DNA from 3 places in the Kosakonia oryzae genome. Region 2 is predicted to be linked to each of the others. Evidence: predicted binding sites of a transcription regulator. Region 2 holds the regulator's gene; each other region holds the start of a gene.

What was found. The regulator PurR, encoded in region 2, represses purine synthesis genes. The targets are predictions, from matches to a motif close to CANGCAAACGTTTGCNTG.
Region 1: purH (bifunctional phosphoribosylaminoimidazolecarboxamide formyltransferase/IMP cyclohydrolase) is a predicted target of PurR. The motif match lies at 2,502-2,519, and genes of this name have one in related genera.
Region 3: AWR26_RS19660 (nucleoside-specific channel-forming protein Tsx) is a predicted target of PurR. The motif match lies at 1,601-1,618, and genes of this name have one in related genera.

What each region holds. Positions count from the first base shown of each region.
Region 1 covers NZ_CP014007.2:5,115,185-5,122,187, reverse strand. The annotation lists gene purD (phosphoribosylamine--glycine ligase) at 1-778, opposite strand, end outside; gene purH (bifunctional phosphoribosylaminoimidazolecarboxamide formyltransferase/IMP cyclohydrolase) at 794-2,383, opposite strand; rRNA gene AWR26_RS24230 (16S ribosomal RNA) at 2,960-4,499, shown strand; tRNA gene AWR26_RS24225 (tRNA-Glu) at 4,585-4,660, shown strand; rRNA gene AWR26_RS24220 (23S ribosomal RNA) at 4,855-7,003, shown strand, end outside.
Region 2 covers NZ_CP014007.2:3,017,423-3,024,425, reverse strand. The annotation lists gene cfa (cyclopropane fatty acyl phospholipid synthase) at 22-1,170, opposite strand; gene punC (purine nucleoside transporter PunC) at 1,468-2,667, opposite strand; gene punR (DNA-binding transcriptional activator PunR) at 2,778-3,689, shown strand; gene purR (HTH-type transcriptional repressor PurR) at 3,708-4,733, opposite strand; gene cydH (cytochrome bd-I oxidase subunit CydH) at 5,033-5,122, shown strand; gene AWR26_RS14340 (MFS transporter) at 5,287-6,456, shown strand; gene sodB (superoxide dismutase [Fe]) at 6,487-7,003, opposite strand, start outside.
Region 3 covers NZ_CP014007.2:4,127,862-4,134,864, reverse strand. The annotation lists gene AWR26_RS19665 (prepilin peptidase) at 1-512, shown strand, start outside; gene AWR26_RS19660 (nucleoside-specific channel-forming protein Tsx) at 567-1,451, opposite strand; gene AWR26_RS19655 (SadB/YajI family lipoprotein) at 1,746-2,288, opposite strand; gene nrdR (transcriptional regulator NrdR) at 2,442-2,891, shown strand; gene ribD (bifunctional diaminohydroxyphosphoribosylaminopyrimidine deaminase/5-amino-6-(5-phosphoribosylamino)uracil reductase RibD) at 2,894-3,997, shown strand; gene ribH (6,7-dimethyl-8-ribityllumazine synthase) at 4,087-4,557, shown strand; gene nusB (transcription antitermination factor NusB) at 4,577-4,996, shown strand; gene thiL (thiamine-phosphate kinase) at 5,071-6,048, shown strand; gene pgpA (phosphatidylglycerophosphatase A) at 6,011-6,541, shown strand; gene AWR26_RS19620 (aldo/keto reductase) at 6,647-7,003, opposite strand, start outside.

The DNA.
Region 1 (7,003 bases), 2.1 Mb from region 2:
CCATACCGCGCACGGTCGGCCATATAATGCGTTCCATCGTACGTTGATGTACTTCATCAGTGACGACTGGCGCTGGCGAGTAAGCGCCCATACCGCCGGTGTTCGGCCCGGTATCACCATCACCCACGCGTTTGTGATCCTGGCTGGTGGCCATCGGCAGAACATGTTCGCCATCGACCATGACGATAAAGCTGGCTTCTTCACCGTCGAGGAACTCTTCAATAACGATACGGTGGCCGGCGTCGCCAAAAGCATTGCCTGCCAGCATATCGTTCACTGCCGCTTCGGCTTCTTCCAGCGTCATGGCGACAATCACACCTTTGCCCGCTGCCAGACCGTCCGCTTTAATGACGATTGGCGCGCCTTTCTCACGCAGGTACGCCAGCGCCGGTTCAATCTCGGTGAAGTTCTGGTATTCCGCCGTCGGGATCTTGTGGCGCGCCAGGAAGTCTTTGGTGAAGGCTTTTGAGCCTTCCAGTTGTGCGGCACCTTGCGTTGGGCCAAAAATTTTCAGGCCAGCGGCGCGGAAGGCATCGACTACGCCAATGACCAGCGGCGCTTCCGGGCCAACGATAGTCAGATCGATTTTCTCGTTCTGCGCAAAGCTGAGCAGCGCCGGAATATCGGTGACGCCAATTGCCACGTTTTGCAGCGCCGGTTCCAGTGCGGTACCGGCATTACCCGGTGCAACAAAAACAGTATCGACCAGCGGCGACTGCGCCGCTTTCCAGGCCAGCGCGTGTTCGCGCCCGCCGTTACCAATCACTAATACTTTCATTGTCTGCTCCGTGGATTAATGGCGGAAGTGACGCATATCGGTAAAGATCATAGCAATGCCGTGTTCATCGGCAGCGGCAATCACTTCGTCATCGCGGATGGAGCCACCTGGTTGGATCACGCAGGTCACGCCAACAGCGGCAGCGGCATCGATACCATCGCGGAACGGGAAGAATGCGTCAGACGCCATCGCAGAACCTTTCACTTCCAGCCCTTCGTCACCGGCTTTGATCCCGGCGATCTTCGCCGAGTAAACGCGGCTCATCTGGCCGGCGCCAATGCCGATGGTCATATTCTCTTTCGCATAAACGATCGCGTTGGATTTCACGAATTTTGCTACCTTCCAGCAGAACAGCGCATCGCGCAGCTCTTGCTCCGTCGGTTGGCGCTTGCTGACAACACGCAGTTCGTTGCTGCTGACCATGCCCAGATCGCGATCCTGAACCAGCAGCCCGCCGTTGACGCGTTTAAAGTCGAGCCCCGGCACGCGTTGCGACCACTCGCCGCAAACCAGTACGCGGACATTCTGTTTGGCGGCCGTGATTTTCAGCGCTTCTTCTGTCGCAGACGGCGCAATGATCACCTCCACAAACTGGCGGGAGATGATCGCCTGCGCGGTGGCGGCATCCAGCTCGCGGTTAAAGGCGATAATGCCGCCGAATGCGGAGGTGGGATCGGTTTTGTATGCGCGATCGTAAGCCGCAAGAATGGAGCCACTCACTGCCACGCCGCAAGGGTTTGCATGTTTAACGATAACGCAGGCAGGCTCGCTGAACTCTTTCACACACTCCAGCGCCGCATCGGTATCCGCGATGTTGTTATAAGAAAGCGCTTTACCCTGCAACTGCTGCGCGGTAGCCACAGAAGCCTCTTTCACTTCTTCTTCTATATAGAAGGCTGCCTGCTGGTGGCTGTTCTCACCGTAGCGCATATCCTGCTTCTTGATGAAGTTCAGGTTCAGGGTGCGTGGGAAGCGGCCTGATGGTTCTTTGCTTTCGCCGTGATAGGCCGGAACCAGGCTACCGAAGTAGTTGGCGATCATGCTGTCGTAAGCGGCGGTGTGCTCAAAAGCTTTAATGGCCAGATCGAAACGGGTTTCGAGCGTCAGGGAGCCTTCGTTCGCATCCATCTCATTAATGATGGCGCTGTAGTCGCTGCTTTTTACTACGATAGCAACATCTTTATGGTTCTTCGCCGCAGAGCGCACCATCGTAGGACCGCCGATATCGATGTTTTCTACTGCATCTTCCAGCGAGCAACCTTCGCGGGCAACGGTCTGGGCGAACGGATAAAGGTTAACAACCACCATATCGATCGGCGCGATCGCGTGTTCTGCCATGATCGCGTCATCCTGGCCGCGACGTCCGAGGATCCCACCGTGCACTTTCGGGTGCAGGGTTTTTACGCGTCCATCCATCATTTCCGGGAAACCGGTGTAGTCGGAGACTTCAGTCACCGGCAGACCTTTATCTGCCAGCAGACGAGCGGTTCCGCCAGTAGAGAGCAGTTCTACGCCACGCTGAGAGAGCGCCTGTGCGAATTCGACAATACCGGCCTTGTCAGAAACACTGAGCAGTGCGCGGCGGACTGGACGACGTTGTTGCATGGTAAATCCCCTGGATTTGACTTGAACAGAGAGCATTAGATGAATTTTTGGATCCTTAATGATCCCAAAACTTAGCTAACGCTCCATGTGAGGCTCACGATTTTTGCGCGGGCATTGTAACGAAAACGTTTGCGTAGCGCTCGCGAATTTTTAGCCTTTTGCCGGATTGTGGATAAGTCTGTGTGTAAATGGGTATAAAGCGGTGTTTTGCTGTGGAATGCAGCAGTCAGTCATTTTTATGTCATTTTTCTATTGCGGGGGGCGGAGAACTCCCTATAATGCGCCTCCATCGACACGGCAGATGTGAATCACTTCACACAAATAGCCGGGTCGGTTGAAGAGAAAAATCCTGAAATTCAGGGTTGACTCTGAAAGAGGAAGGCGTAATATACGCCACCTCGCGACGAAGCGCTGAAAGCCGCGTCGCAACTGCTCTTTAACAATTTATCAGACAATCTGTGTGGGCACTCAGGTGACGCGGATTCTTGATGTCTTCGGACAAAAAATGAATACCAAGTCTCAACGAGTGAACACGTAATTCATTACGAAGTTTAATTCATTGAGCATCAAACTTTTAAATTGAAGAGTTTGATCATGGCTCAGATTGAACGCTGGCGGCAGGCCTAACACATGCAAGTCGAACGGTAGCACAGAGAGCTTGCTCTCGGGTGACGAGTGGCGGACGGGTGAGTAATGTCTGGGAAACTGCCTGATGGAGGGGGATAACTACTGGAAACGGTAGCTAATACCGCATAACGTCGCAAGACCAAAGAGGGGGACCTTCGGGCCTCTTGCCATCAGATGTGCCCAGATGGGATTAGCTGGTAGGCGGGGTAATGGCCCACCTAGGCGACGATCCCTAGCTGGTCTGAGAGGATGACCAGCCACACTGGAACTGAGACACGGTCCAGACTCCTACGGGAGGCAGCAGTGGGGAATATTGCACAATGGGCGCAAGCCTGATGCAGCCATGCCGCGTGTGTGAAGAAGGCCTTCGGGTTGTAAAGCACTTTCAGCGGGGAGGAAGGCGGTACGGTTAATAACCGTGCCGATTGACGTTACCCGCAGAAGAAGCACCGGCTAACTCCGTGCCAGCAGCCGCGGTAATACGGAGGGTGCAAGCGTTAATCGGAATTACTGGGCGTAAAGCGCACGCAGGCGGTCTGTCAAGTCGGATGTGAAATCCCCGGGCTCAACCTGGGAACTGCATTCGAAACTGGCAGGCTGGAGTCTCGTAGAGGGAGGTAGAATTCCAGGTGTAGCGGTGAAATGCGTAGAGATCTGGAGGAATACCGGTGGCGAAGGCGGCCTCCTGGACGAAGACTGACGCTCAGGTGCGAAAGCGTGGGGAGCAAACAGGATTAGATACCCTGGTAGTCCACGCCGTAAACGATGTCGATTTGGAGGTTGTGCCCTTGAGGCGTGGCTTCCGGAGCTAACGCGTTAAATCGACCGCCTGGGGAGTACGGCCGCAAGGTTAAAACTCAAATGAATTGACGGGGGCCCGCACAAGCGGTGGAGCATGTGGTTTAATTCGATGCAACGCGAAGAACCTTACCTGGTCTTGACATCCACAGAACCTGGCAGAGATGCCGGGGTGCCTTCGGGAACTGTGAGACAGGTGCTGCATGGCTGTCGTCAGCTCGTGTTGTGAAATGTTGGGTTAAGTCCCGCAACGAGCGCAACCCTTATCCTTTGTTGCCAGCGGTCCGGCCGGGAACTCAAAGGAGACTGCCAGTGATAAACTGGAGGAAGGTGGGGATGACGTCAAGTCATCATGGCCCTTACGACCAGGGCTACACACGTGCTACAATGGCGCATACAAAGAGAAGCGACCTCGCGAGAGCAAGCGGACCTCATAAAGTGCGTCGTAGTCCGGATTGGAGTCTGCAACTCGACTCCATGAAGTCGGAATCGCTAGTAATCGTGAATCAGAATGTCACGGTGAATACGTTCCCGGGCCTTGTACACACCGCCCGTCACACCATGGGAGTGGGTTGCAAAAGAAGTAGGTAGCTTAACCTTCGGGAGGGCGCTTACCACTTTGTGATTCATGACTGGGGTGAAGTCGTAACAAGGTAACCGTAGGGGAACCTGCGGTTGGATCACCTCCTTACCTTAAAAGAACCCATCCCTGAAGTGCTCACACAGATTGTCTGATGAAAAGTAAAAAGCAAGGCGTCTTGCGAAGCAGACTATGTGTCCCCTTCGTCTAGAGGCCCAGGACACCGCCCTTTCACGGCGGTAACAGGGGTTCGAATCCCCTAGGGGACGCCACTTGCGCGGGAATGTGTGAAAGGCGTTGCCCATCCGTATCTCAAAACTGACTTACGAGTCATGTTTGAGATATATGCTCTTTAAAAATCTGGATCAAGCTGAAAATTGAAACACTGAACAACGCAAGTTGTTCGTGAGTCTCTCAAATTTTCGCAATGCGATGATGAATCGGAAGAAACATCTTCGGGTTGTGAGGTTAAGCGACTAAGCGTACACGGTGGATGCCCTGGCAGTCAGAGGCGATGAAGGACGTGCTAATCTGCGAAAAGCGCCGGCGAGGTGATATGAACCCTTGACCCGGCGATGTCCGAATGGGGAAACCCGGTGCACTTCGGTGCATCATCACAGCATGAATCCATAGTGCTGTGAAGCGAACCGGGGGAACTGAAACATCTAAGTACCCCGAGGAAAAGAAATCAACCGAGATTCCCCCAGTAGCGGCGAGCGAACGGGGAGGAGCCCAGAGCCTGAATCAGCTTGTGTGTTAGTGGAAGCGTCCGGAAAGTCGCGCGATACAGGGTGACAGCCCCGTACACGAAAACGCACAGGCTGTGAGCTCGATGAGTAGGGCGGGACACGTGGTATCCTGTCTGAATATGGGGGGACCATCCTCCAAGGCTAAATACTCCTGACTGACCGATAGTGAACCAGTACCGTGAGGGAAAGGCGAAAAGAACCCCGGCGAGGGGAGTGAAAAAGAACCTGAAACCGTGTACGTACAAGCAGTGGGAGCACCTTCGGGTGTGACTGCGTACCTTTTGTATAATGGGTCAGCGACTTATATTCTGTAGCAAGGTTAACCGTATAGGGGAGCCGCAGGGAAACCGAGTCTTAACTGGGCGTTAAGTTGCAGGGTATAGACCCGAAACCCGGTGATCTAGCCATGGGCAGGTTGAAGGTTGGGTAACACTAACTGGAGGACCGAACCGACTAATGTTGAAAAATTAGCGGATGACCTGTGGCTGGGGGTGAAAGGCCAATCAAACCGGGAGATAGCTGGTTCTCCCCGAAAGCTATTTAGGTAGCGCCTCGTGAATTCATCTCCGGGGGTAGAGCACTGTTTCGGCTAGGGGGCCATCCCGGCTTACCAACCCGATGCAAACTACGAATACCGGAGAATGTTATCACGGGAGACACACGGCGGGTGCTAACGTCCGTCGTGAAGAGGGAAACAACCCAGACCGCCAGCTAAGGTCCCAAAGTCATGGTTAAGTGGGAAACGATGTGGGAAGGCCCAGACAGCCAGGATGTTGGCTTAGAAGCAGCCATCATTTAAAGAAAGCGTAATAGCTCACTGGTCGAGTCGGCCTGCGCGGAAGATGTAACGGGGCTAAACCATGCACCGAAGCTGCGGCAGCGACACTGATGTGTTGTTGGGTAGGGGAGCGTTCTGTAAGCCTGCGAAGGTGGCCTGTGAGGGTTGCTGGAGGTATCAGAAGTGCGAATGCTGACATAAGTAACGATAAAGCGGGTGAAAAGCCCGCTCGCCGGAAGACCAAGGGTTCCTGTCCAACGTTAATCGGGGCAGGGTGAGTCGACCCCTAAGGCGAGGCCGAAAGGCGTAGTCGATGGGAAACAGGTTAATATTCCTGTACTTGGTGTTACTGCGAAGGGGGGACGGAGAAGGCTATGTTGGCCGGGCGACGGTTGTCCCGGTTTAAGCGTGAAGGTGTGTGCTCCAGGCAAATCCGGAGTGCTTTAACACTGAGGCGTGATGACGAGGCACCACGGTGCTGAAGCAACAAATGCCCTGCTTCCAGGAAAAGCCTCTAAGCTCCAGGTAACACGAAATCGTACCCCAAACCGACACAGGTGGTCAGGTAGAGAATACCAAGGCGCTTGAGAGAACTCGGGTGAAGGAACTAGGCAAAATGGTGCCGTAACTTCGGGAGAAGGCACGCTGATAGGTAGGTGAAGCGACTTGCTCGTGGAGCTGAAATCAGTCGAAGATACCAGCTGGCTGCAACTGTTTATTAAAAACACAGCACTGTGCAAACACGAAAGTGGACGTATACGGTGTGACGCCTGCCCGGTGCCGGAAGGTTAATTGATGGGGTTATCCGTAAGGAGAAGCTCCTGATCGAAGCCCCGGTAAACGGCGGCCGTAACTATAACGGTCCTAAGGTAGCGAAATTCCTTGTCGGGTAAGTTCCGACCTGCACGAATGGCGTAATGATGGCCAGGCTGTCTCCACCCGAGACTCAGTGAAATTGAACTCGCTGTGAAGATGCAGTGTACCCGCGGCAAGACGGAAAGACCCCGTGAACCTTTACTATAGCTTGACACTGAACATTGAGCCTTGATGTGTAGGATAGGTGGGAGGCTTTGAAGCGTGGACGCCAG
Region 2 (7,003 bases):
CGGCTTGCCGGGGTTTTTGTTTTAGCGCGGAACGCGCAGGCCGTGTTCGATACCGCGGCTGAAGACCACCTGCCACAGTTGAATATCACGTGCGCGGAAAGCGCCTGCACAAGCGTTCAGATAATAGCTGAACATCCGTTTGAAGCGTTCAGAGTAGTTGTCGGCAATTTCCGGCCAGGCGGCAAGAAAACGTTCATACCAGGCCATCAGCGTGCGATCGTAATCAGCGCCGAAGTTGTGCCAGTCTTCCATCACGAAATGTGATTCGCTGGCATTAGCAATCTGGCGTACGGAAGGCAGGCAACCGTTCGGGAAGATATAGCGGTTGATCCAGGGATCAACATTGAGATCGGTGCGTTTTGAACCGATAGTGTGCAGCAGGAAAATGCCGTCCGGTTTAAGGTTGCGATCCACCACGCTGAAATAGGTCGCGTAATTTTTCGGCCCCACATGTTCAAACATCCCGACGGAGACAATGCGGTCAAACTGCTCATTCAGATCGCGATAATCCTGCAGGCGAATATCGACATCCAGCCCTTCACAACGCTGTTGCGCCATTTTTTGCTGTTCCGCCGAGATCGTTACGCCGACCACGCTGACGCCGTAATTCTGCGCCATAAATTGTGCCAGCCCGCCCCAGCCGCAGCCGATATCCAGCACGCGCATACCGGGTTTCAGCTTCAGTTTTTCACCGATAAGCTTCAATTTCGCCCGTTGTGCGTCGTCGAGATTTTCTGCGTCTTTCCAGTAGGCGCAAGAGTATTGCATCTGCGGATCCAGCATGCGGGTAAATAGATCATTACCAAGGTCGTAATGCTCTTTACCGACAATCCAGGCCCGTTTTTTACTTTGCAGATTAAATAATCTTGCTCCGGCAATGCGGAGTGTGTCTTTGAAATTGTGCGGAAGCTGTTTTTCCAGTCCGGCGCGCAGTACTTTGGTGAAGAAGATATCCAGACGATCGCATTCCCACCAACCGTCCATATAACTTTCGCCTAGCCCGAGCGAACCTTCCTGTAAAACACGTTTAAAAAAATCCGGGTTTTTCACCTGGATATCTGAAGCGGCGGGACCGTTGACGCGGATACCTGCGCGGCTCAGTAACTCGTTTGCTATACGGAACCAATTATCATCCCGTACGCCAACTTCTTCTATACACGATGAACTCATAACTTCTCCATCACTCGCAGTGATCTGAACCTTCAAACAGCGTAGTCGCTTTTTCGGGCTTGTGAGAAATCTCACGGTTTTCACCGTGAGGCTGATATCCGACGTAGAACAGAGGAAGGGAGATGACCCTTGCCGAAAGGCCGTCCCTGGAATGACGGGCACAATCCGGTGCCCGTTACTACATAATATTTATCGTATTTATTAAAAACCGAAAATCAGTATAGGCCTCAATATCTGGTGATTCAACTTAAAGCTGTTAGCAAGCTAATCACTTCCTTGTTGATAGTCGTTAACAAATCACCCGTGCGAAGAGGAGGAGACAGCCTCATCTTTTACCGTTTCGGTATTACGCTGATGTTGCTGGCGATAGCCAAACGCCGCCAGCAGCACCATCACCACCATCACGCTGGTGGTGGTAAACAGTGGCGTGGCAATTAGCCCTGAAACCACCAGGCTTGCCAGGAAACACAACCCAAGTTGCAACGTATTTTGCAGCGCGGCTGCGCGGCCAGTTGCCTGGGGAAACGGGCGTAACGCCTGTGCCACCACAACAGGATAGATGGCGCCGTTGGCCATTGCCATAAAACAGAACGGGATCAGCAGTGCGGTCAGTGATGCCTGCGGCAGCAAACCCACGATCCAGGTGGCAATCACGCTTAGCCCAAAGGCGCTCAGCAGCCACGGAAGCAGGCGCGAACCCTGCCATTTTTGCAATGCGGCGCGGCAACCATAGCCGCCAATCAGGAAGGCAACGGTCTGCGGTACGTAGCTCAGACCAATGACTGACGGACCATAACCCATCTCGTGCAAAATAAACGGCGAACCGGTCAGCCAGGCAAAAAAACTGGCCGAGCAGGCGGCGTAGATAATGACATTGCCGCAATACGCTTTATTGCGCAGCAGATCGAAAAAGGTCAGCGGTTGTTCATGCAGCGCAGCAGTCTGCGCGGGCGTTTTCAACCGCCAGGCGGGCACCATCAGCACAAGGGTTATTGCCAGCAGCGTGGCAAAAATCGCCTGCCAGGAGAAGTGCTCCAGCATCCAGGCTCCCAGCAGAGGGGCAAGTGCAGGCGTCAGGCCCACCAGCGGCATAATGGTTGCGAAGATACGATTAACGCGGTGTGCCGGATAGTGGTCAGTGACCAGCGCCTGCCAACTGACGGTAGCGGCACAAACGCCGATCGCCTGTACGAAACGCAGCGCCAGTAACAGGCTGGCGTCCCGTACCCACAATGTTCCCAGGCAGCCAAGCGCGAAAATGGCCAGCCCGCTCAACAGAATGGGTCTGCGACCATAGCGATCCGACAATGGCCCCCACACCAGTTGTGCGACAGCAAAGCCAGCCAGAAACAAACTGAGCGTGGCGCTGACGATGGCCGGAGAGGTTTGCAAATCTTGTTGTATCGCGCTGAACGCGGGCAGGTACATGTCGGTGGCTAAAAAGCCGAGCACGCTTAATCCCGCGAGCCAGACTAAAAATCCTTTGCCAGGTTGCATTTGAGTTCTCACCTTGTTGCTTCTTCAGGGCTGTCGAGTGTAAGGAGTGCTTTTCCGCTTGTGAAACGCTAATATTTGCGCAGTGATTTCAAAATTTTTGCAGGCAGATTATGTGGTCAGAATATTCACTGGAAGTGGTTGATGCTGTTGCACGCAACGGAAGTTTCAGCGGTGCCGCTCAGGAGTTGCACCGTGTGCCTTCAGCAGTGAGCTATACCGTGCGCCAACTGGAAGAGTGGCTGGCGGTTCCGTTATTTGAACGCCGTCATCGCGATGTGGAGTTAACACCTGCCGGAAGCTGGTTTTTAAAAGAGGGGCGATCTGTTATCAAAAAAATGCAGATCACCCGCCAGCAGTGCCAACAGATCGCTAACGGCTGGCGCGGTCAACTGGCGATTGCCGTGGATAACATTGTGAAACCGGCGCGAACACGGCAATTGATCGTCGATTTCTACCGACATTTTAACGACGTCGAATTACAGGTTTACCAGGAGGTGTTTAACGGTGTCTGGGATGCGCTGGCAGATGGCCGCGTTGAGGTGGCGATTGGCGCGACTCAGGCGATCCCGGTCGGTGGACGGTATGCGTTTCGTGATATGGGCATGCTGAGCTGGAAATGCGTGGTCTCCAGCCGCCATCCGCTAGCATCAATGCCCGGCCCGCTAAGCGATGAAACGTTGCGCAACTGGCCCTCGTTGATCCAGGAAGATACGTCGCGCTCGTTGCCTAAACGTATTACCTGGCTGCTGGATAACCAGAAGCGGGTCATCGTGCCGGACTGGTCCTCTTCAGAAGCCTGTCTTTCTGCCGGGCTGTGTGTGGGGATGGTGCCCGCGCATTTCGCCCGTCCCCGGCTGGACAGCGGCGACTGGGTGGCGCTGGAACTGGAGAATCCGTTTCCGGATGCGGCCTGCTGCCTGACATGGCAACAAAATGACGCATCACCGGCGTTGAGCTGGCTGCTGGAGTATCTGGGGGACAGTGAGACGCTGAACAGCGAATGGTTGCGGGAGCCACAGTAGCGGCCCCCGCAGGGGTGATTAACGGCGGTAGTCGCGGAATGGGCCATCTGCCACTGAACGACGTTCGATCAGACGCGGATGAACTTCGATGGACTGCGACTCTTCGCGTTTGTTGACAATACGATCGAGCAACATGGTAAAGGCCGTTTCACCCAGCGAATCTTTCGGCTGATGGATGGTGGTCAGCGCGGGCGTAAAGTAGCGGGAATTGCGCACATTGTCATAGCCGATCAGCGAAATATCCTGGGGAACGCGCAGCCCCATCTCATCCGCCGCGCAGAGCGCGCCCATCGCCATAATATCGCCGCCGCAGAACACGGCAGTGGGGCGGTGTGACTGGTTGAGGATCTGCTGCATCGCCCGGTAACCTGATTCCGGTTCAAAGTCGCCCTGTACGATCCAGTTTTCCGGTACGGTGATGATCGCTTCTTCCATCGCCTTCATAAAACCGGCGAGGCGGCCTGCGCCGGTGTTGCGCTCCAGCGGGCCAGGGATGACGCCGATATCGCGATGCCCGCGCTCAATCAGATAGCGGCCGGCCATATAGCCGCCTTCAAAAGCGTTATCAATGACCGAGTCGGTAAAATCGGCTTTCGCCTCGCCCCAGTCCATCACGACCATCGGAATATTACGGTACTCTTCCAGCATGCTCAGCAGCGGCTCCGGGTATTCGGAGCACATCACCAGCAGGCCATCGACGCGTTTTTGCGCCATCATCGACAGGTAGGCGCGCTGTTTCTCAAGGCTGTTCCAGGCGTTGCCGAGGATCAAGGTGTAGCCTTTCTGGAAGCATTTTTTCTCTACGGCTTCGATGATCTCGGCAAAATAGGCGGCTTCGCTGCTGGTGGCCAGCAAACCGATCGATTTAGTGTGATTGACCTTCAGGCTACGCGCCACGGCGCTGGGGGAGTAATGTAACTCTTTGATCGCTGCCCATACGGCGTTGCGAGTCTCTTCAGCGACGAAGCGCGTTTTGTTAATTACATGAGATACGGTTGTAGTGGAAACGTTTGCTCGTTTCGCGACGTCTTTAATCGTTGCCATCAGAAATCACTCCAGACCATATCATAAGCTCCTGATAATACTTAAGGTAAACGTTTGCCTTCCATCACCCTGAACCCCAGCAAAGTGAGTGCGGTACGCCGGGAAAAAGACACTAAACGTCAGGAGGGGAGTCAATGGCCGGTACGCTAATAAATTTAGCGTCGAATTTTGTCTTATCTTGAGCAAAAGGGGAAGCGCTAAAACATATCTCCCCCGAATTCCTGCAAGATTTTTATGATTATTTGTGCAAAAATGCGCAAACCCACTATTTGTGGGGAAATGAAAATGGAGAAAAATTGATGAGCACCGATCTGAAGTATTCTTTGGTCACTACCGTCATTGTTCTGAGCCTGATTGTTTTCGGTGGGCTGACCGCCGCGCTGCATTGATCTGGCACGAGGGAGAGCCTTCTCCCTCGGCTTTCCCCGCCATTGTTATCACTTCTGCAATAATCTTTTGTCATTCTGCTAACTTCTGTTTTTTGTGATTGCTGTCATACTTTTGACTTCTGCGACAGTGTCCCCAACCGACACGGCTTTTTCGGAGTCAAACGATGAAAATTAATTTCCCTCTGCTTGCCCTGGCGATTGGCGCCTTTGGGATAGGTACAACGGAGTTCTCCCCGATGGGGTTGCTGCCCGTTATTGCCCGTGGCGTCGATGTTTCCATTCCGGCGGCGGGAATGCTGATTAGCGCTTATGCGATTGGCGTGATGGTGGGAGCGCCACTGATGACGCTGCTGCTGTCGCACCGAGGCAGACGTAATGCGCTGATTTTTCTGATGGCGATCTTTACGCTGGGTAATGTGCTGTCGGCAATCGCGCCGGACTACACCACTTTAATGTTGGCGCGCATCGTCACCAGCCTCAACCACGGTGCTTTCTTTGGTCTGGGTTCGGTTGTTGCCGCAAGCGTGGTAGCAAAAGAGAAACAAGCCAGCGCCGTCGCGACCATGTTTATGGGGCTGACTATCGCCAATATTGGCGGTGTGCCTGCTGCAACCTGGCTGGGTGAAACCATCGGCTGGCGCATGTCGTTTATGGCGACCGCCGTGCTGGGCCTGGTTGCTATGCTGAGCCTCTACTTCTCGCTGCCTGGCGGCGGAACGGGCGAACGTCCGGATGTACGCAAAGAGTTGTCCGTGCTGGTTCGTCCACAGGTGCTGTCGGCACTGCTGACGACGGTGCTCGGTGCAGGCGCGATGTTTACGCTCTATACCTATATTTCGCCGGTGCTGCGCACCATTACTGATGCTACGCCGGTATTTGTTACCGGGATGTTGGTTCTGATTGGCGTCGGTTTCTCGATTGGTAACTACCTTGGCGGCAAACTGGCGGATCGTTCGGTAACCGGTACGCTGAAAGGCTTTCTTATCCTGCTGATTGCCATCATGCTGGCCATTCCGTTCCTGGCCCGCAGCGAAGTGGGCGCGGCTATCAGTATGGTGGTCTGGGGCGCTGCGACCTTTGCCGTGGTTCCGCCGCTGCAAATGCGTGTAATGCGCGTCGCACATGAAGCGCCGGGGCTCTCTTCTTCAGTGAACATCGGTGCCTTTAACCTCGGTAACGCACTCGGTGCGGCTGCGGGCGGCGCGGTGATCTCCGGCGGTCTGGGTTATGATTTTGTCCCGGTGATGGGGGCGATTATTGCCGGGCTTGGGCTGATGGTGGTGCTGTTTTCCGGGCGCTCCCGGCCGGAACGAGCCTGTGCGGCAGTCGAGTAAAAAGAGGAGGGGCTATGCCCCTCCTTTGTTTTATGCGGCGAAATTCTTCGCCACGAAGGTCCAGTTGACCAGCGCCCAGAAGTGTTCAAGGTAGTTCGGACGGGCGTTGCGGTAGTCAATGTAATAAGCATGTTCCCAGACATCGACAGTCAGCAGCGGTGTCGCATTCGTCGTCAGCGGTGTTCCCGCATTGGACGTTGAGACAATCGCCAACCCGCCATCCGCTTTTTTCACCAGCCATGTCCAGCCTGAACCAAAGTTTTTCACTGCGGCATCGGTAAACTGCGCTTTAAACTCGGCAAAGCTGCCAAATGTTTTAGCAATCGCAGCGGCTAGTTCGCCAGTCGGCTCACCGCCAGCGTGCGGCGCGAGGCAGTTCCAGTAGAAAGTGTGATTCCAGACCTGCGCGGCGTTATTGAACACGCCACCTTCGCTGTGCTTAACGATCTCTTCCAGCGTTTTGCCTTCGAAGGCGGTGCCTTTGATCAAATTGTTGAGGTTAGTGACATAAGTCTGATGGTGCTTACCATAGTGATACTCCAGCGTT
Region 3 (7,003 bases), 1.1 Mb from region 2:
GCGTTGAATTCGTCATGGCGCTGCTGTTTGCGCTGCTGATCGGCTGGCAGGGCGTTAGTGCGGCCAGCCTCCTCGATTTGTCATTGCTGTTCTTATCGGTTGTCATGCTGTTTATTGATTATGACTACCTGTTGCTGCCCGATAAATTGACGTTGCCCTTTCTGGGGCTGGCGATGTTATCGGCATGGGCAAAACAGCCAGACAGTGCGGCAATAAGCGGTATTGTTGTGGGCGCGGCGGTGGGCTTTCTTATCCCCTGGGTGTTGCATCGCCTGTTTCTGTGGCGCAGCGGGCAGGACGGGATCGGCGCTGGCGATATGAAGTTGTTTGCCGGTATCGGCGCCTGGCAGGGCTGCGAAGCGCTATTTCACATCATGCTTATCGCGTCGCTTTTAGGCCTGGTATATGGCTATTTCATTATTAAAGCCAGGCGTTCGGACGTTTTTCCCTTTGGCCCGGCGATAATTATTGCAGCCGTTGGCTGGCTGTTCGGGGCAATGTTTACTGCGTGACAGGAATAAAAAAAGCCGATCGTGCGATCGGCTTTTTTGTCATGGCGCGCGGGCTTAGAAGTTGTAACCCACCACCAGGTAACCACCCCAGCCGGTAGCGTGTACATTGAAGTCGCCGTTGCCGAAGTTCAGACCGGCGTCGTCGTTCCACTGGCCGCCGTGGTGCCAGTAACGGGCAACAACAGAGTAGTGCCAGTGATCGTAACCCAGAGAGAGGATGTGACTGGAGGCGATGGAATCATTGGTACGGGCTTTGATGCCGTTGTTCGCGTAACCGCTGTCATCACCCAGATCGGAGCCCCAGTCGAAGTTGGTAAAGCCGATGTAGCTTAACTGGCCGCCCCACAGGGTGGTGATCGGGACAAAGTATTTCACTTTGAAGCGGTAGCCGTCCCATTCGTTCTGGTTAGCGGCACCGTAGTTCTGCCACTGATATTTCGCATACACGTTCAGGGAGAGGCTCATCGGCAGGCCGGTGTCGATGTCGGTACCGAGACCCATATACCAGGTGCTCTGACGACCAGAGGCATTGCGGCCCATGTCGTAGATGTAGTTGTTCGCGAAGTACCACTCTTTGAACGGACCGAAGCTCAGATCGGCACCCGTCAGTTTATCGATGGAGAAACGCGGTTCGATTTCCATAAACAGCGGAGAACCGTGGTTCCAGATACCTTTCGCATCTGTATTACCGCCGAAGAATACCGGCGCATCCGCATAACCGTAGAAGTCAAACCAGTCTTTTTTGGCGAAAGCTTCGTACTCAAGGTAGGTATCGTTGCGGATCTGCGGTCCGAAGCGGGTGTGATAACTGCCCACCACGTTGACGCTCTGGTGCCACCAGTCGGAAACGTATTCAGGCTTAGCGTTATCCGCTGCGTTTGCAATAAAAGACGCAGAAAGCGCCAGAGCAGCACCGGCTGCGAGGATTGTTTTTTTCATCTTTTCGCCACTGATTGAGATCCCAGAAGGGAGTGAAAGAAAGCATTTGCTGAATTTATGGGTATTCCATATTTATGGGCGCTTATTATAAGTATCCACGCTCACAAAAATATGTGTTGTTTCACATTATTGACATATACGTAATCGATTGCGCTCACGTTTGCGTGCAATAAACGGGGGGATTGTACTGGCATTTACCAATATTGCAAATTCGTGAATGTGATGACCGAACGTTGAAAAAGAAGAAAAAGCGTTACAAAACGCAATAAAGGGCGACATCGTCGCCCTGGAGAATTACTGTGCGCTGGCGGGTTGAATATCGTGGATACGGACGAAACCTAATTGCTCCGGCGTAATGCCGTTTAGCTGCAACGGAATATCGACGTCGCTTGGCGCAAGCGTGCTGGCCGGTGCGTTAATAAGCTGATTTTGTACGTTAACTTCCTGGTAATTCTGCGTGGTACCCTGAATCTGTCCCCACTCAACCGTACCGCTAAACGCCGGTAACGGATCGTTCGATTCACCCTGAATGCGCAGCAGAACGCGGGTTCCGGCGGCATTTGGCGCGACGTTTTGCAAAGACATGCGCAACATACCAATCTGGCTGTTCAGACGGGCTGGCGTGTTTGCGCCGGGCAGGAGATAGACACCGCTGCCTGATTTCGCATTCAGCGCGTTCTGCTGGGTGATTTTCACCGTTTCTTTGTTCAGTTTGCTCATCTCACTATTCAGCGTGCTGACGCTTTGATGCAACTGACGGACTTCGCTTTGCTGGGCGCAGGCACTGAGGGCAAAAAGGCTTCCCAGTAAGAGTGTTCTTAGGTAACGTCTTGTCATTATGTCTGTTTCCGTGAAAAGAAAGAGTGTTGTAATGGTAGATCGCAACGGTTGCGTTGCCATCGATCCATTATCTCAAAAACGGTCTGCCTTTGTTGTCATGCCAGTCCAGGGTAAAATAGATTTCAGTTAACTCACACGTCAGGACGCCGTATGCATTGCCCATTCTGTTTCGCCGTGGATACCAAAGTAATCGATTCTCGTCTGGTGGGGGAAGGTTCCTCTGTTCGCCGCCGTCGGCAGTGTCTGGTTTGTAATGAGCGTTTTACCACTTTTGAAGTGGCTGAGCTGGTGATGCCGCGCGTGGTGAAAAGCAATGAAGTGCGTGAACCCTTCAATGAAGACAAGTTACGTAGCGGTATGCTGAAAGCGCTGGAGAAACGTCCGGTAAGCTCCGACGACGTGGAAATGGCGCTCAATCACATTAAATCGCAACTTCGCGCAACAGGCGAACGCGAAGTTCCCAGTAAAATGATCGGCAATCTGGTAATGGAGCAGTTGAAAAAGCTCGATAAAGTGGCCTACGTCCGCTTTGCCTCCGTTTACCGCAGTTTTGAAGATATTCGCGAATTTGGCGAAGAGATCGCACGCCTACAGGACTGATCATGCAGGACGAAATGTACATGGCGCGGGCGCTGAAACTGGCGCAACGCGGGCGTTTTACCACCCATCCGAACCCACGCGTTGGCTGTGTGATCGTCAACAATGGCGAGATCGTTGGCGAAGGTTTTCACTATCGCGCAGGCGAGCCGCATGCCGAAGTGCATGCGCTGCGTATGGCGGGTGAACGCGCACGCGGCGCGACGGCGTATGTGACGCTGGAGCCGTGCAGCCATCACGGGCGTACGCCGCCCTGCTGCGAAGCGCTGATTGCGGCTGGCGTCGCACGCGTTGTCGCGGCGATGCAGGATCCCAATCCACAGGTGGCCGGACGCGGCCTTTATCGCTTGCAGCAGGAAGGTATTGATGTCAGCCACGGGCTGATGATGAGTGAAGCCGAAGCGTTGAACAAAGGTTTCCTCAAACGGATGCGCACCGGGTTTCCGTATGTGCAGCTTAAGCTTGGCGCATCGCTGGACGGCCGAACGGCGATGGCCAGCGGTGAAAGCCAGTGGATCACCTCCGCGCAGTCGCGCCGGGATGTGCAGCGTCTGCGGGCGCAAAGCCATGCTATTCTCACCAGCAGCGCTACCGTGCTGGCGGACGATCCCTCGCTGACGGTGCGCTGGGAAGAGCTGGACGCCGACAGCCAGGCGCTCTATCCGCAAGAAAATGTGCGCCAGCCGGTGCGCATTGTGATCGACAGCCAGAATCGCGTCACGCCAACACACAAACTGATCGGACTGCCGGGTGAAACCTGGTTTGCCCGCACGAAAGCGGATGAGCGCAGTTGGCCTGCGGGCGTGCGCGAGATTATCGTGCCGGAACATAACGGCCACGCCGATCTGGTGATGCTGATGATGTTGCTGGGAAAACAGCAAATTAACAGTATTTGGGTGGAAGCGGGCGCAACGCTTGCCGGGGCGTTATTGCAGGCCGGGCTGGTGGATGAACTGGTGGTTTATCTTGCGCCGACGCTGTTAGGCACAGACGCGCGCGGCCTGTGCGTATTGCCGGGGCTGTCGGCGCTTGCCGATGCACCACACTTTAAATTCAATGAGATACGGCAGGTTGGCCCGGATGTCTGCCTGCATCTTACCCACGCGTGATGTCTGCTGTAAAAGGGAAGCAGCGCGTAAAATATTATGCTAAAATCCGCCCCCCTGCGGGGTCCGAACTGAACCTGTGAAGGAAGTGTATGAACATTATTGAAGCCAACGTTGCTGCTCCGGACGCTCGCGTCGCCATCACCATTGCGCGTTTCAACAACTTTATCAATGATAGCCTGCTCGAAGGCGCGATTGATGCGCTGAAACGCATCGGTCAGGTAAAAGATGAAAACATCACTGTCGTGTGGGTACCTGGCGCTTACGAACTGCCGCTGGCGGCTGGCGCTCTGGCGAAAACCGGCAAATACGACGCGGTGATCGCGCTCGGCACGGTGATTCGCGGTGGTACTGCGCACTTCGAATATGTTGCTGGCGGTGCAAGCACTGGCCTGGCGCATGTTGCCCAGGACAGCGAAATTCCGGTCGCTTTCGGCGTGCTGACTACTGAAAGTATCGAGCAAGCTATCGAACGCGCTGGCACTAAAGCCGGTAATAAAGGTGCAGAAGCCGCACTGACCGCGCTTGAAATGATTAATGTATTGAAAGCCATTAAGGCCTGATTTTTGTAAGGGGAATTCCGTGAAACCTGCTGCTCGTCGCCGCGCCCGTGAGTGCGCCGTCCAGGCGCTCTACTCCTGGCAGTTGTCCCAGAACGACATCGCTGATGTTGAATACCAGTTCCTGGCGGAACAGGACGTAAAAGACGTTGACGTTCTGTACTTCCGTGAGCTGTTGACCGGGGTGGCGACTAATAGCGCATATCTCGATGGCTTAATGCAGCCGTATCTGTCCCGTCAGCTGGAAGAGCTGGGTCAGGTTGAGAAAGCGGTATTGCGTATCGCACTGTTCGAACTGTCCAAACGTGATGATGTGCCCTACAAAGTGGCGATCAACGAAGCTATCGAACTGGCAAAAACCTTTGGCGCTGAAGACAGCCACAAGTTTGTTAACGGCGTGCTGGATAAAGCCGCTCCTGCGATCCGCCCCCACAAGAAATGATCCGTAAGCCGGTGATAAGCGATGCTCTGCGCGCCTGTCCCGGCTTTTTCTTTTTTCTACCGAGGCATTAACGTATGGCATGCGGCGAATTTTCCCTGATTGCCCGTTACTTTGACCGTGTACGAAATTCCCGTCGCGATGTAGAAACCGGCATTGGCGACGATTGTGCTCTGCTCAACGTTGTTGAAAAACAGACGCTGGCGATCAGCGTCGATACGCTGGTGGCGGGCAACCATTTTCTGCCGGAGATCGATCCTGCGGATTTGGCCTGCAAAGCACTGGCGGTGAATTTAAGCGATCTGGCTGCCGTGGGCGCGGATCCGGCGTGGATGACGCTGGCGCTTACGTTGCCGGAGGTAGATGAAAGCTGGCTGGAAAAATTCAGCGACAGCCTGTTTGAGCAGCTTAGCTACTACGATATGCAGTTGATTGGCGGCGATACCACGCGTGGCCCGCTGTCGATGACCATCGGCATTCATGGCTATGTACCGCCAGGGCGGGCAATGAAGCGCTCTGGCGCTAAACCGGGCGACTGGATTTATGTTACCGGAACGCCGGGCGACAGCGCTGCTGGCCTGGCGATTTTGCAGCAGCGTTTAGCCGTCGGCGATAAAGCCGATGCGGAGTATCTGCTTAAGCGTCATTTGCGGCCAACTCCGCGCGTGTTGCATGGTCAGGCGCTGCGCAACCTGGCAAGCTCGGCGATCGATCTCTCCGACGGTTTGATCTCCGATTTGGCGCACATACTGAAAGCCAGCCAGTGCGGCGCGCGTATCGATCTGGATGCATTACCTTTCTCCGACGCGTTCAGTCGTCACGTAGAGCCTGAGCAGGCGCTGCGCTGGGCGCTTTCCGGCGGTGAAGATTATGAATTGTGTTTTACCGTGCCGGAGCTGAACCGTGGGGCGCTGGATGTCGCCATCGGCCAGCTCGGCGTGCCTTTTACCTGCATCGGGCAGATCAGCGCCGATGTGGAGGGGCTGCATTTTACCCGTGGCGGCAAGGCTGTCGCCCTTGACTGGAAAGGATACGACCATTTTGCCGAGAGCTAAAGATATAGCCAAAAGCCGTCTGAATTTGCGAAACCCCTGGCATTTGCTGGCAACCGGGTTTGGTAGCGGTTTAAGCCCGATAGTGCCGGGCACCATGGGATCGCTGGCGGCGATCCCCTTCTGGTGGGCAATGACATTTCTGCCCTGGCAGCTCTATTCGCTGGTGGTGATGCTGGGGATTTGTCTGGGCGTGTATTTGTGCCACCAGACGGCAAAAGATATGGGCGTACACGATCACGGCAGCATCGTCTGGGATGAGTTCATCGGAATGTGGATCACGCTGATGGCGCTCCCGACCAATGACTGGCAGTGGGTCGCCGTCGGCTTTGTGCTGTTCCGTATTCTCGATATGTGGAAACCGTGGCCGATTCGCTGGTTCGATCGCAATGTTCACGGCGGTATGGGGATCATGGTCGATGATATCATTGCCGGGATCATTGCTGCCGGGCTGTTGTATCTGATTGGCCACCACTGGCCGATTGGCTTGATCTGAGGGTGATGCGCCGGATGGCGGTTGCCTTATCCGGCTTGCGGGCTCAGCTTTGACATGCGATTACGATAACCCGGCCCGGTCAGCGCCACCGGGCATTTTTATGGGTTATTTAAATCCTACCACCGGGTGCTGTTTGTAGGGTGTTTCCAGCTCGGCAATCTGTTCCGGTTTCAGCGTTAAATCCACCGCGCCTAACAACTCTTCCAGCTGCTCTTCGCGGGATGTGCCGATAATCGGCGCAGCGACGCCAGGCTTACTCAGCAGCCAGGCCAGCGCCACCTGCGCGCGGGAAGCGCCAACTTCTTCTGCTACGCCGGCCAGGCGCTCGGCGATCTGGCTGTCATTTTCATCGGTTTCGCTGTACAGCGTTTTACCGAATTCATCCGACACCAGACGCGCGGTGGTTTCTCCCCACGGGCGGGTTAAACGTCCACGCGCCAGCGGACTCCACGGAATAATCGC